DNA from 3 places in the Psychromonas sp. KJ10-5 genome. Region 2 is predicted to be linked to each of the others. Evidence: predicted binding sites of a transcription regulator. Region 2 holds the regulator's gene; each other region holds the start of a gene.
The links. The regulator sigma-54, encoded in region 2, starts transcription at its own class of promoters, with help from an activator protein. The targets are predictions, from matches to a motif close to GTTGGCACGNNNNTNGNNT.
Positions count from the first base shown of each region.

Region 1: AC0L3W_RS01235 (PEP-CTERM sorting domain-containing protein) is a predicted target of sigma-54. The motif match lies at 2,827-2,845, and genes of this name have one in related genera.
Region 3: AC0L3W_RS15450 (BON domain-containing protein) is a predicted target of sigma-54. The motif match lies at 2,629-2,647, and genes of this name have one in related genera.

Region 1 is NZ_CM147864.1:247,122-251,448, forward strand. Features, by position in the region: gene katG (catalase/peroxidase HPI) at 1-253, opposite strand, end outside; gene AC0L3W_RS01230 (NAD(P)-dependent oxidoreductase) at 693-1,574, opposite strand; gene AC0L3W_RS01235 (PEP-CTERM sorting domain-containing protein) at 2,113-2,763, opposite strand; gene AC0L3W_RS01240 (glycoside hydrolase family 88 protein) at 2,924-4,141, opposite strand.
Region 2 is NZ_CM147864.1:3,814,871-3,819,197, forward strand. Features, by position in the region: gene rapZ (RNase adapter RapZ) at 1-245, opposite strand, end outside; gene AC0L3W_RS16785 (PTS sugar transporter subunit IIA) at 262-705, opposite strand; gene AC0L3W_RS16790 (RNA polymerase factor sigma-54) at 801-2,246, opposite strand; gene lptB (LPS export ABC transporter ATP-binding protein) at 2,280-3,005, opposite strand; gene lptA (lipopolysaccharide transport periplasmic protein LptA) at 3,008-3,547, opposite strand; gene lptC (LPS export ABC transporter periplasmic protein LptC) at 3,534-4,097, opposite strand; gene kdsC (3-deoxy-manno-octulosonate-8-phosphatase KdsC) at 4,098-4,327, opposite strand, start outside.
Region 3 is NZ_CM147864.1:3,514,633-3,518,959, reverse strand. Features, by position in the region: gene AC0L3W_RS15465 (efflux RND transporter permease subunit) at 1-188, opposite strand, end outside; gene AC0L3W_RS15460 (efflux RND transporter periplasmic adaptor subunit) at 188-1,363, opposite strand; gene AC0L3W_RS15455 (LysR family transcriptional regulator) at 1,479-2,423, shown strand; gene AC0L3W_RS15450 (BON domain-containing protein) at 2,683-3,237, shown strand; gene AC0L3W_RS15445 (DUF1328 family protein) at 3,317-3,484, shown strand; gene AC0L3W_RS15440 (hypothetical protein) at 3,493-3,687, shown strand; gene AC0L3W_RS15435 (hemerythrin domain-containing protein) at 3,778-4,209, shown strand; gene AC0L3W_RS15430 (diacylglycerol kinase family protein) at 4,290-4,327, shown strand, end outside.

The sequences.
Region 1 (4,327 bases), 350 kb from region 2:
GACCGCCGTAGTGACCCCAGTCAGCTGGCCACCATGGTTGGCTATCTGTCATTAAGTCTATCATATCTTTTTTAAGAGATTCTACATCTAATGTCTTAACGGCTTCACGGTAGTCGAAGTCTGCTTCTAATGGGTTAGTTTTTGTATCATATTGGTGAAGAATATCTAGGTTAAGCGCTTTAGGCCACCAAACTTTATTTGCCGTTGGTGTTGTCGCGGCACCATGCATTACTGGACACTTACTATCAGACATATGTAAATCCTCTTAAATTAAAATGGTAAACTTATTTACAGCACAGGTTGTTTTCGTTGAGTACTACTATTGCTTATTCAATTTTAAATGTGAAGTTGTTTGTCTCAATTAGATTGATAGCTGGAGGCGATTAATCTTTCATTTTTAATTGACGCTGTGTTTTGTTTATACTACTAACGATATAGAATATAGCTAAGATGTGGCGAATAATAAAGCGGTTGCTGTGAGGGAGGTCAATAAATAACATTTCATTTAGAAGTTGTTATGAAAGAGTACTTTATTTACTCAATAGGAAATATGAAAAGTATAAGTTTTTATGGGTATAAATAAAAAAACACTCACATTACCTTAAATAATTTAAAGTAATGTGAGTGTCATAGTATTATTTTAAGCCCACTTAAATTACTAGAACTAATGAGCTTTTAAAGCTACTTTTCAGTTACTTTTCTAATTTAGTAAAGTAATCAAAAATAACGGGTACATCGTGTTGGCCAAGACCAGCATCAACAGCAGCTTGTAAGTTAGCTGAAGTACCTTGAGCGATTAGAGACTCAGAGCCTAAGTCAGCAACCATTTGGTTAAAGTAACCAAGATCTTTGTTAGCATTAGCCACTGAGAAACCTAATTTTTCTTCGCCATCTACCGCGTAGAATTTAGTGAATTGCATAAATGGTGAGTTAGAAGGACCTGCTGACATGATATCAAACAGTTGTTGTCCATCAACACCTGCTGCTTTTGCTACAGCAAAGGCTTGAGACATAGCAGTTACTGTCGTCATGCCAATGAAGTTGTTGATCAGTTTAGTTGTATGACCGGCACCTAGTGCGCCAAGATGAAATACGTTTTCACCTTGTTCATCTAATACAGGTTTAACTTTGTTAAATGTTTCAATATCACCAGCTGCCATGATGTTTAATAAACCATCTTTAGCATGTGCAGGAGTACGACCTAGCGGTGCATCGATCATACCACAGCCTTTTTCTGCTAATGCAGCACCAATCTTACGAGTAGAGTCTGGAATAGAAGTGCCGAAGTCAATGAGTACTTTACCTTCAGACATACCAGCTAATATGCCGTCTTCTGCATAAACAACTAACTCAACTACTTTTGAAGTAGTTAGTGCTAGCATCACGATGTCACTTTTCTCAGCTAATTCTTTACCTGAAGCAACTTCAGTAGCATTACCACGTGCAATTACTTTCGCAACAGCATCTTTATTAAGATCCATTACATTTACTTGAAAACCACGTGTTTGTAAGTTTTCAACCATGTTGCCGCCCATAAGGCCAAGGCCGATGAAACCAATTACTGGTTTAGTCATATCTAACTCCTAAATGTCTTATTATATGTTTACGTTTTAAGTAGGATAACTGGCTCGCTATATTTAATCAATCTTTGATAGGAGGAAATCCTTTTGAGGTCACGATTACAGTTATTTAGGTATTGATATTGATTGCTATCTATCAGTTTTGTGAGCTACATAAAGTATTAATAAGTTAATTGCTGTTTAGCATTTTTGGGGGGGCTTTATTTTAAAATCTATATTTATCAGTTATTTATGTTTTTGTTTTTGATTTTTATTTTAATGCTAATAGGTTTTGCAGAGGATAAATAAAAAAAGAGGCTTAAAAAATAATTCATTATTTATCGTTCATGGGCAATGAAATGAGTCTTTAAATCTTTAAGAGAACGATAAGTGTGGCTTATTAATTGTTCTTTATATCGGAATTTATATTTGTTAACGTCGAAGCGAAAAATCAAATAGTCATACTAATTAAGTTTTCGTAGTATTTATTATATGACATAAAAAAGCCTCTGGTATCAGAGGCTAATAAATAACTTTGTTAAGTATGCAAAGGTTATTTATGCAACTTTTTTCTAGATAATCCTAAACCAACTAGCGCTAAACCAAATAAACCGAATAAAGCGGGTTCTGGTACTGTGCCGATAATTTTTACAGCCGCTGTGCCGTTGATTTTATACTTACCAGCTAAATTATCTGTTTGATAGTAGTGTGACCTGTATCCTGATTCTAATACTAAGAATTCAGACTCATCTAAGAAATCATGATGTTGTGCTAAATAGTAAGTTCCACTGCCTAGCGAGATAGTTAAATCAGATAGGAGAAAGTCAGTCACATCAATGCTATTTAGATTGTAAGTACTAGTAGTTGCTTTTTTTTGCCCACTATATAATGCTTCACCAAATGGATTATCGGCAGAAATGATCTTCCAGCTGGTTGATTGATAACTTTCAATCCCTAAACCTGTACCATCACCACCGTTACCGTTAATCTCATTATTGTCTGTCGCAAAGAACTCAAAACCAGTAATGTCCCAATTTGCGTCTGCAGTAAATTCAGAAATAATCCACCACTCTGTTGACCCTAAACAACCCTCTGCAACGCAACGTCCACTCGTATCTATAGGCTCACCCGAATCATATAAGGCTACTGCATTAGCTGCTGTACTTATTATTAGGGAAAATAATATACCTATGATTTTTTTCATTTGTAACTCCGACACTTAAGTCTTTAAATAGATATTAATTAATAGCGCTTAATTCTACTTCTAATGCAAGAAAAGGGCCATTGTAGTATCTGTTTGTTATTGAATGATTTTTTATCAGAGGTAAGTCTCTTTTTTTCTGCGTTGTAAAAGAAGCTGACGCTTATTTTTCCGACAGTGTTTGTTGGTAACGGTTTAACGCTTCTAGAAAGTAATAATCAGTAAAAATGGCGGGAACATCAATCGCGTTAGGTTTCGTATAGTAATGTACTGACTTATCAATGATGGGCGCTTTAGTGGTGTCTTTAATAAAGTAAGGCTCTGATATTAAAGAGTTAAGTATTAATTTGTACTCTTGTATATACCGTTCTTTCTGCTTTTTATTATCGATATAATCAGCCATTTCGATTAATGCAGAAGCAAATATGGCTGCAGCAGAGGTATCTCGTTGCAGAATTTTACTATTCAGGTCCCACATAGCAATACCGTCTTCAGGTAATTTTTTAATAAAATAGTCTGTTAATGTTTGAGCATATTGAAGATAAATGGATTGCTCAGTATAACGGTACATCACGACCATGCCATAAATCATCCAAGCATGGCCTCGCGCCCAAGTGGTTTCGTCTCCATCACCTTGTAATGTGCCTTTATTAATGACTTGTCCTGTTGTTTGGTCATAGCGAACGATGTGATAGCTGCTACCGTCAACACGTATAAAGTCTTCGTAGGTTTTTAAGGCATGATGTTTTGCTATTTCTGCCCATTGTTTATCACCGCCATTTTCTGCAGCCCACAACAATAGTTCTAAATTCATCATAATGTCGATTACTACCGGAATGGAATTTTCATAATACTTATCATCCCAGTCTGAACTAAGTAACTGTATATTAGGTTGATAACGTTTAGCTAAAGTACTCGCAGCGGCGAGCATTATTTTTTTATAAGCTACCATATCAATATCATTGCTAAGTATTAGTGCATTCCCATAGGTTGTCATAAATTTAAAGCCTAAGTCATGACTGCCTGCATCGTTTATTTGACCGGCTAAGGATTCTGTCCATTGTTTGGCCCATTGTTGAAAGCGTGAATCACCACTTAATTGATAACCTTGCCATAAGGCTCCTGGATAAAAACCTGCCGTCCATTTGTGTGCGGCATTGAGCTGCCAAGAAAGGTCTTTATTCGCGTAAGTTGGAAATTGATTTGGGTCTTTGATGAGTTGAACGCTGCTTTCTAAGTGCGCAAGAGAGTCTTCAATAGCAATATTAATGCGCTTATTAAAATTGGTTGTGGCCGCATTTACATTTGTGATGCCCAAGGCACTTACAATCATTGGTAAACTTAAAGTAACAACCTTTGATATTACTAGTAAGTGACGCATTGTTTTTCCTTTTACAAAATAGCGTGGTGTTTGTTGTTTGCTGATCAAGTCATTCAGGAAAACAGTCTATTCGCATTGTGTTGTTTAACCAATACAGACATGAAATTTTTGCTGTTTATTGTTATATTGGTCGCCTATTTTCAATGTTTATAGAATAAACGCCTCATCCATTTTTATGTAAGTGTC
Region 2 (4,327 bases):
ATTTCCAATTCCACTTTCTTTTGAAGAGAGGCGATCAGTTGTTGTATTTGCTCAACTTTGGTTGGCATGTTACGGACATCTAAGCTCACAGCAACTTTATTGTCTTTAGGGTCTAAAGTATCAATAAGTTGCTCGAGTAGTTGATAAGGTACACCGTCAATGCAGTTATAACCTAAGTCTTCGAGAACATGAAGTGCAATTGTTTTTCCTGAGCCTGAGCGACCACTAATAACAATTAACTTCATACTTTCTCCTGTCTTTCTATAGTGTTAGTAATTCAAATAATTCTTGGGAATTTCCCGCACTGCGTAACTGACGTAAGAATTGTTTGTCTAATAACTTTTGGCTAATTTCTGATAGCGCCGAAAGGTATTCTTTACAAAGGTCTTCAGGTACAAAGATAGCGAATAATATATCCACTTTATTACCGTCATATGAATCGTAATCGATACCTGTTTCACATTGCAAAAAAACAGCCGTAGCAGGTAGCTCACTAGAAATTTTGACATGTGGAATAGCAATCCCAGACCCAACACCTGTTGACCCAATTTTTTCTCGTGCAATTAAGCTTTCAAACAATTCTTGGGCATCTAAATCGAGCTCCTTTGCTGCGATAAGGCTGATTTTTTCTAGAGCGCCTTTTTTGCTTGTGCAAGTAGTGTTACAGAATACCGATTGTTGATTTAATAGAGTAGATATTTTCATAATAATAGTTAACTGTATTTAATGGACGCGCGAGTTTATCAGGTTAGCATTAAATGACTATAGTTAATCCTTATTTATTTGCATTACTTCTTAGTTCAAAGTAATTGTTTACGTTGATTAGAAGGCGGAATTCCTAAGGATTCACGGTATTTAGCAATAGTACGTCTTGCTACCTTAATACCTTTTTCTTCCAACAACTGGGTGATTTTATTGTCGCTTAATGGTTTAGTTGTGGTTTCAGCTGAAACCAACTTTTTAATTAAAGCGCGAATAGCGGTTGATGAACATTCACCGCCTCCATTAGTAGCAACATGGCTAGAAAAGAAAAATTTCAGTTCATATATACCACGTGGAGTATGCATAAACTTTTGTGTTGTAACACGTGAAATAGTGGATTCATGCATTTCTACTTCAAATGCGACATCGTTTAATACCATTGGCTTCATGGACTCATCGCCATATTCAAAAAAGGCTTGTTGCTGTTGTACAATACAATTAGCCACTTTTAATAAGGTATCGTTACGATTTTCTAAGCTTTTAATAAACCACTTAGCTTCTTGTAAGTGGCCTTTGATAAACTGAGAGTCAGTTTTACTAATGTTACCTGAGCACATACTCGCGTATTGCTGGTTAATTGATAAATTAGGATCACAATCTTGATTTAGGGATACACGCCATTGCCCATTGATCTTTTTAACGTACACATCGGGAACAATATACTGCGTTTCGCTGGTTTCTACTCGGTTACCAGGGCGAGGCTCTAAGCTTTGAATTAAACGCATTATTTCAGCAAGTTGAGCTTCTTTTAGCTTACTTTTTCTGGCTAAAGTTCGGTAATCTCTATTACCTAATAGATCCATGTATTGCTCAAGGATTTGAATTGCTTCATTACGCCAAGGAGTCGTTTCTGGTAGTTGGCGTAATTGTATTTGTAAACATTCTTGGGTGGTACGTGCCGCAACCCCTAGTGGATCAAAGTGTTGAATGCGTTTAAGTACCACCTCTACTTCATCTAGTTCTAATTCTTCTAAATCTGTTTGTAAACTCTCTAAGATACTCTCACAGTCGGTGGTCAAGTAGCCTGATTCATCGATAGAGTCAATAATCGCCATCGCGATTATTTGGTCGGTATCTGTAAAAGGTGTTAATTGCATTTGCCACAACAGATGGTCTTGTAGAGAGGTTGATGACTCGCCTTGATAAAGTGTATTTTCTCCCTCATAGGCAACGGCATTAGAAGTCGTTCCTGTGATTGGGGTGGAGTTATAAGATTCCTCCCACTCTTTTTCTGCAGGGAGATCATCAGAGAACTCTTGTTGAGTAATCGCTTCAGTTGTATCTAATACGCTGCTATCGGCTTCTTTAACCGTATCTTCTGACCCAGTTTGATCATCTTGTTCGAGAAGAGGGTTAGAGTCCAAAGCATTCTGAATCTCTTGTTGTAGATCTAATGTTGAAAGCTGCAATAGTTTTATTGCTTGTTGTAATTGAGGGGTCATCGCTAATTGCTGACCCATTTTCAATTGTAAACCCTGTTTCATCAAAACATATCTTCCTGAACGTGTGGCAATAACTTAAAGTTTAAACTCTTCACCTAGATAAACGCGTTTTACATGATCGTTTGCAAGAATTTCATCTTGTGTACCTACAGCAATAATTTCCCCATGGCTTACTATATAGGAATGCTCACAAACATCTAACGTTTCTCTTACATTATGGTCAGTGATTAATACACCTAAACCACGATCTCGTAATTGCTGAATAATATTTTTTATATCAATTACTGAAATCGGGTCAACCCCTGCAAAAGGTTCATCCAGTAGAATAAATTTGGGCTCGGTTGCTAGTGCGCGTGCTATTTCTACACGGCGTCGCTCTCCACCCGATAAACTCATTCCTTTGTTATCACGAATATGAGTAATATGAAACTCTTCCAATAGTGTATTGAGCTTCTCATCGCGTTGCTTTTGCGTTAATTCTTTACGGGTTTGTAGAATACCCATAATGTTTTCTGTCACGGTTAAACGTCGAAAAATAGATGCTTCTTGTGGCAGGTAGCCAATGCCTTTTTGTGCACGAATATGCATTGGGTTACTAGAAATATCTTCGTCATCAATGACGATGCTACCTTGGTCTTGTTTCACTAAACCAACGACCATATAAAAAGAGGTGGTTTTACCTGCACCATTAGGGCCTAGTAAACCTACTATTTCACCGGTTTTTACTGTTAAACCAACACCATTTACTACAGTTCGGCCTTTATAACTTTTAACTAACCCCGTTGCGCGTAACTCTGCCATAGTTATTTGTTGCCTGTGTTTGAAGTTGAGTTAGTGTCTTTAGATTTTTCAAATTGAGCAGGTAAAAAGATGGTTTTTACACGCTCTTTTTTATTTTGGTCTGTACTAACATTAAGCTCTTGTGTTGCTAAGAAATACTCAATCTCAGCACCATTAACTTGGCTATCCAATTGCTTCACTTGTGCATTTTTAGTTAAGGTTATTTTACCTTTAGCCACATCATAGGTAATTTTTTTAGCTTCAGCATCCAATGGTTTTCCATCATCTTGAATTTGATGGAAAACAGAGGTATTACCTTCAGCAATCATTAATTCATGATTAGGTTTTTCACCTCGGATCACGGTTAATTTATCTGCTGTGATTTTAATCGAACCTTGAGTTAGTAATACTTCATCAGTAAAAATAATAGTATTGGTTTTCAAACTCGCATGTTGCTTAACTGAAGAAACATGGATAGGTTGGTTATAATCAGACTCTAATGCAATCACATTGGCATTAAACAATGAAATGCTCAGTAAGCATGCTAATTTATTTAGGTTCATTAAAGTACACCGCTTTTATATTCGAATTAAGTTTCATCTCTTCAGCTTCTATAGACGTCCACATTCCTACACCTTCATGTTTAAGTTGTGGCCCTGTCCAAGTTACTTTTAAATCACTGGTGATCACTTTAGTATCCAGCATTATCGTTGCTTGTGCAGTAGACATAGTCTGCACCATTTGATCTTCTGTTATATTTTTAATAAATACATTGCCAGATAACAATAGGTTATTCTTCTCTTTCAACGTGCCCTTTATACTGGTTAGTTGCCAGATACTGACCACACTGGTTTCTTGATCTTTATGGTAGATAACAACTTTAGGATGTTCAAATAAGGTCGTATCATCCTCTGGATAGTTAGTTGCTTTATCAGCAAATACACGATAATCATTAAAACCAGTTTGGTCGTAATGATTACTTTGCAAGTTATCGGCAATATAGCTTGGGTGATGATCTGGTAATGCAGGATACTCTGTATCCGTTGAGAAATAGACCCATACCGCACAAGCGATAAACAGGACAATAAAAGGGATGCTTTGACGTTTGTTCATTTATTCGCTTTTACCTTGTGTCATAGAAAGTTGTCCATGACATTGTAAAAATAGATCACAAATTTCGCGAACAGCCCCAAACCCACCTTTTATAGTAGTGATTAAATCTGCTTTTTGTAATACCAGTGGGTGTGCGTCATTTACTGCAATACCTAACCCTGCCAGTTGTATGACAGGAAGATCTACCACATCGTCACCGATATAAGCTGTTTGCTCAGCTGTTAAATTCA
Region 3 (4,327 bases), 300 kb from region 2:
ACGGTTTCAGCGATAACAGTAGGGTTTGCACCAGGATAACTTGCAGATACAACAACCGTTGGTGGTACAACTTCAGGATACTCACTCACTGGTAATTGGAATAATGAAATCCCACCAGCAATTAAAATAACTAGCGATAACATCGCCGCAAAGATAGGGCGCTGAATAAAGAAATGAGAAAACTTCATTACAGTTCCTTAGTACTTGCGGTCAAATGCTTAGTTGATGCAGACAGAGTAAAAGTCACATCCTTAGTATCGATGTTAACTAGGTTAGGATCAATTGGCATACCTGGCCCCACACGTGCAGGACCGTTAACAGCAATTTTATCGGTTGCCGTAAGGCCTGATGTGATCACGCGTAAATGGCCATAACGATCCCCCACTTCTACTAGTTTATATTGCAGTACGTTATCTTCACCTACCGTTAATACAAAACGGTTATTCAAATCAGTGCCAATCGCTCTATCTGGAATAACAATTTGGTCGGTAATATTGTTTGCAGCTAATCTGATACGTGCAAATGACCCCGCACGTAAACTATCATCTTGTGCTTCAAATACAGCACGTACACGCAATGTACCCGTGGCTGCATTAATGCGGTTATCGATAAAATTGATATAACCAGAATATGGGAAGTCTTCTTGTCCAACTTTTTGCATCACTACTTTTTGTTGGCTTGCCGCAGTCACATCATTAAATGAACGATTCCAAGTACGCTCATCCACATCAAAGTAACCATACATGCTTTTATTAGAAACGATTGATGTTAAAACCGTTTGCCCAGCAAGAATATTATTACCTTTAGTCACGTTGGTACGTGAAATAATACCGTCGATAGGAGAACGAATAGTGGCAAAGTCTAAATCAAGCTGAGCAGCAACTAATTGTGCTTTTAATGCAGCCAGTTGCGCCTCCCCTTGTGTTAAAGCAGATGCTCTTGATTCTGCTAATTCAGTGGAAATAGCTTTCTTTTCAATCAAACGTGATGCACGTTTTGCTTCACTACGCACTTGTTGTAATGATGCTTCAGAACTCTGTACTTGTGCTTTTAAACCTGCAACCACTGCTGCAAATGGTCGAGCATCGATTTTAAACAACAGATCCCCTTGCTCAACATGGTCACCTTCATGAAAAGAAACTTGCTCTATCACACCAGATACACGTGGCATTAAAGAGACCTGTTCAGGTGCTTCTAAACGTGTCGTATAGGTGTGCCATTTTTGAACTGGTTTAACTAAGACTTCAGCTACATCAATTGGTTGTAAAGGTTGTTTAGTTGCGGCTTGACTAGGTGCTTCACCACAGCCAATGAGTGTAAGAGTTGTAACAGCGATCATTGCTGTAATGAAATATTTGCGCATAACGATGCTCCTTTTCTGATGGACGCATAATACGGAATAAATTAGTGCACAAAAAGCATCGTTTTTTAAATTCATTAGTGCCAAAATAGCAACAATAAACATGTAGGAGTTCAAAATGGATATTACCAGTCGCCTTTTAATTTTTCTCGAAGTAGTAGAACAAGGATCGTTTGCCAAAGCAGCGGAAATCAGAAACATAGACCGCTCCGTAATATCCAAACAGATCAGTCGTTTAGAGGATGAATTAGGAGTACGTTTATTAAATCGTTCAACCCGCTCTTTCTCGCTAACTGCAGCTGGAGCTGAAATGACCAAAAAAGCAGTAGAAATACGTGAACTATTAGGTGAAACACTACGTCTAGCTGAAAACTTTCACCAAGAGCCACGAGGCATCTTAAAAATTACTAGCTCATCTATTATTGGCAGACGTTATTTACAACCTGTTATTAATGACTTTCAAAAACGCTTTCCACAGGTTGAAGTTGAATTACGTTTAGACGATCGCGTAGTGGATATTATTGCAGAAGGCTTTGATTTGGCCTTTCGTATCGGTAAACCTAAAGACTCTTCGCTAATTTCTCGTCCATTAGCACGTAATCGTTTACTTATTCTAGCTGCACCGGAGTTTATTCAGCATTATGGTAAACCAGAAAAAATTGAAGATTTGTTACCTTTACCCGCAGCCAGCTTTGCGAATGCAACCATTCGTGTCAGAGATATTAAATATATTGATAAAGATGGACTTTCTAAGGAACAAAAAATTAACAGTATTTTTCGTAGTAACGATCCTGAAACACTGTTGATGAAAGTATTATCGGGTAGTGCTTATTCAGTTACCCCTGCCTTTATGATCAATAATGAAATTAAGGATGGCTTACTAGTGCCGTTATTACCTGATTTAATATTAGAAAACTATCACCCAATGTATGCTGTTTATCCCCATCGTGATTTACCCGTAAGAACACGTTTATTCTTTGATGCCGTTCGTGAACACATTGGTAAAGAAGTACCAATTTGGGAACAATCGATTCCAAACTTTGAACAGTTATATCAACAGTAACTCACTTTTAACAACAATATCATTCCTAGGAATATGCATGATATTGTTGTCTTCATTTATATAAAAAACAATAATTTATATTGAACTTTTTTCATTTCAATTAAACCTGATAACTATTACATCTGACCCTGTAAATAGTTCATACCTAACCGCTTCAACAGTCCCATAAAAAAACAAAAAACCTTTAAAAACAACTAGATAAAAAACTGGCACAGTATTCGCTATGTTATCAATACACATCAATTAAAGGAGACAAAATATGAAGCGCATGACAACTATTGCACTTTCGACTGTACTACTTACTTCATCAACACTTGCATTAGCAGGCCAACAAGATTGGAAAGATGAATCACTTGATGCATGGATAGATGGTAAAGCTGAAACCACTTTACTACTTAATACCAATCTCAACTCTTTTGATATAGATACCGAAGTAGAAGGCGGTGTAGTGACATTAACAGGTGATGTTAATAGCGGCATTGAAAAAGCGTTAGCTGGCGAATTAGTAACTGGATTAGAAGGTGTTAAAAGTGTTGATAATAACTTAACCATTTTAAATGAAGATGCTGATGCAGATATCGATGATAAAGCACTATCAGCATTAACTGATACCAAAATCACTACTGTCGTGAAAACACGCTTATTAATGGCTGATGATATCAGTGCCATGGATATTGAAGTAACAACGACTGACAATGTGGTGTTGTTAGCAGGTAATGTAAAAACAGATGCAGAGCATGATTTAGCAATGAACCTAGCTCGTAATACCGACGACGTAACATCAGTTATCGATAAACTTGAAGTCACTCAATAGACTCATATTTCTTAACCATTTATTAACTTTCCATTAACCATAAGTTAACCAACAACCTTATATAACTAGGAGCTACAACATGATTCGCTGGGTATTTATATTCCTAATAATCGCTTTAATCTCAGCTGTACTGGGTTTTGGCGGTATTGCAGGTGCAGCTGCGAGTATTGCTAAAATTATATTTTATCTATTCGCAATACTGTTTGTTGTATCAGTCGTTTTTAACTTAATTAGTCCGAAGAAATAGGAGACACAATGAATAATTCAAACACATATAGATCATTCGCCGCAATCGGTGCCGCATTCATGCTATTGAGTGCATGTAGTGAAGGGCCTGCTGAAAAAACAGGTGAAAAAGTAGATGATGCTGTAACAGATGTACAAAATAGTATTGAAGATACATGTGAAGATGTAAAAGATTCACTGAATACAGAAGATAAAGATTGTTAATAACTGTTACTCATTAGTGGCGTACTAACGTACGCCTACTTTTTACATTGAGCCCACTATTCCCATTCATATACGCACAAGGAATAAACAATGAGTAATATTTTTGAAGAACTACGCGAAAGCCACGAAAAACAACGCCTATTAATGGATGCATTAACTAGCACAAAAGGTGACTCTGCAACTCGTCAAATTTTTTATGCAGATTTAAAAGAGGAATTACAGCAACATGCTATTGCTGAAGAGCGTTATTTTTATGCCCCTTTAATTCAAAAAGATAAAACCGTTGAGTTATCTCGACATGGCATTGCCGAACATCATTCCATCGATAAAATTATTGAGCGATTGGACAATACAGAGTTTAATTCACCAGCTTGGTTAACCATTATGCAATCGTTACAACATAAAGTACTGCATCATTTAGAAGAAGAAGAACATCGTTTTTTCCAAATGGCAGGTAAGGTCTTTACTGAAGATCAAAAACTCAATTTAGCGGCCCAATACCACAAAGAGATGGTTAGCTAGTCATCCTTTTATGGTCACAATTTTCATTATCTAACCTATGATAATTAATATCTATAACCTAGATATCAGTGAGGGAGCCCATGTTTATTACTAAATATTATTTACTCGGCGTTTTACT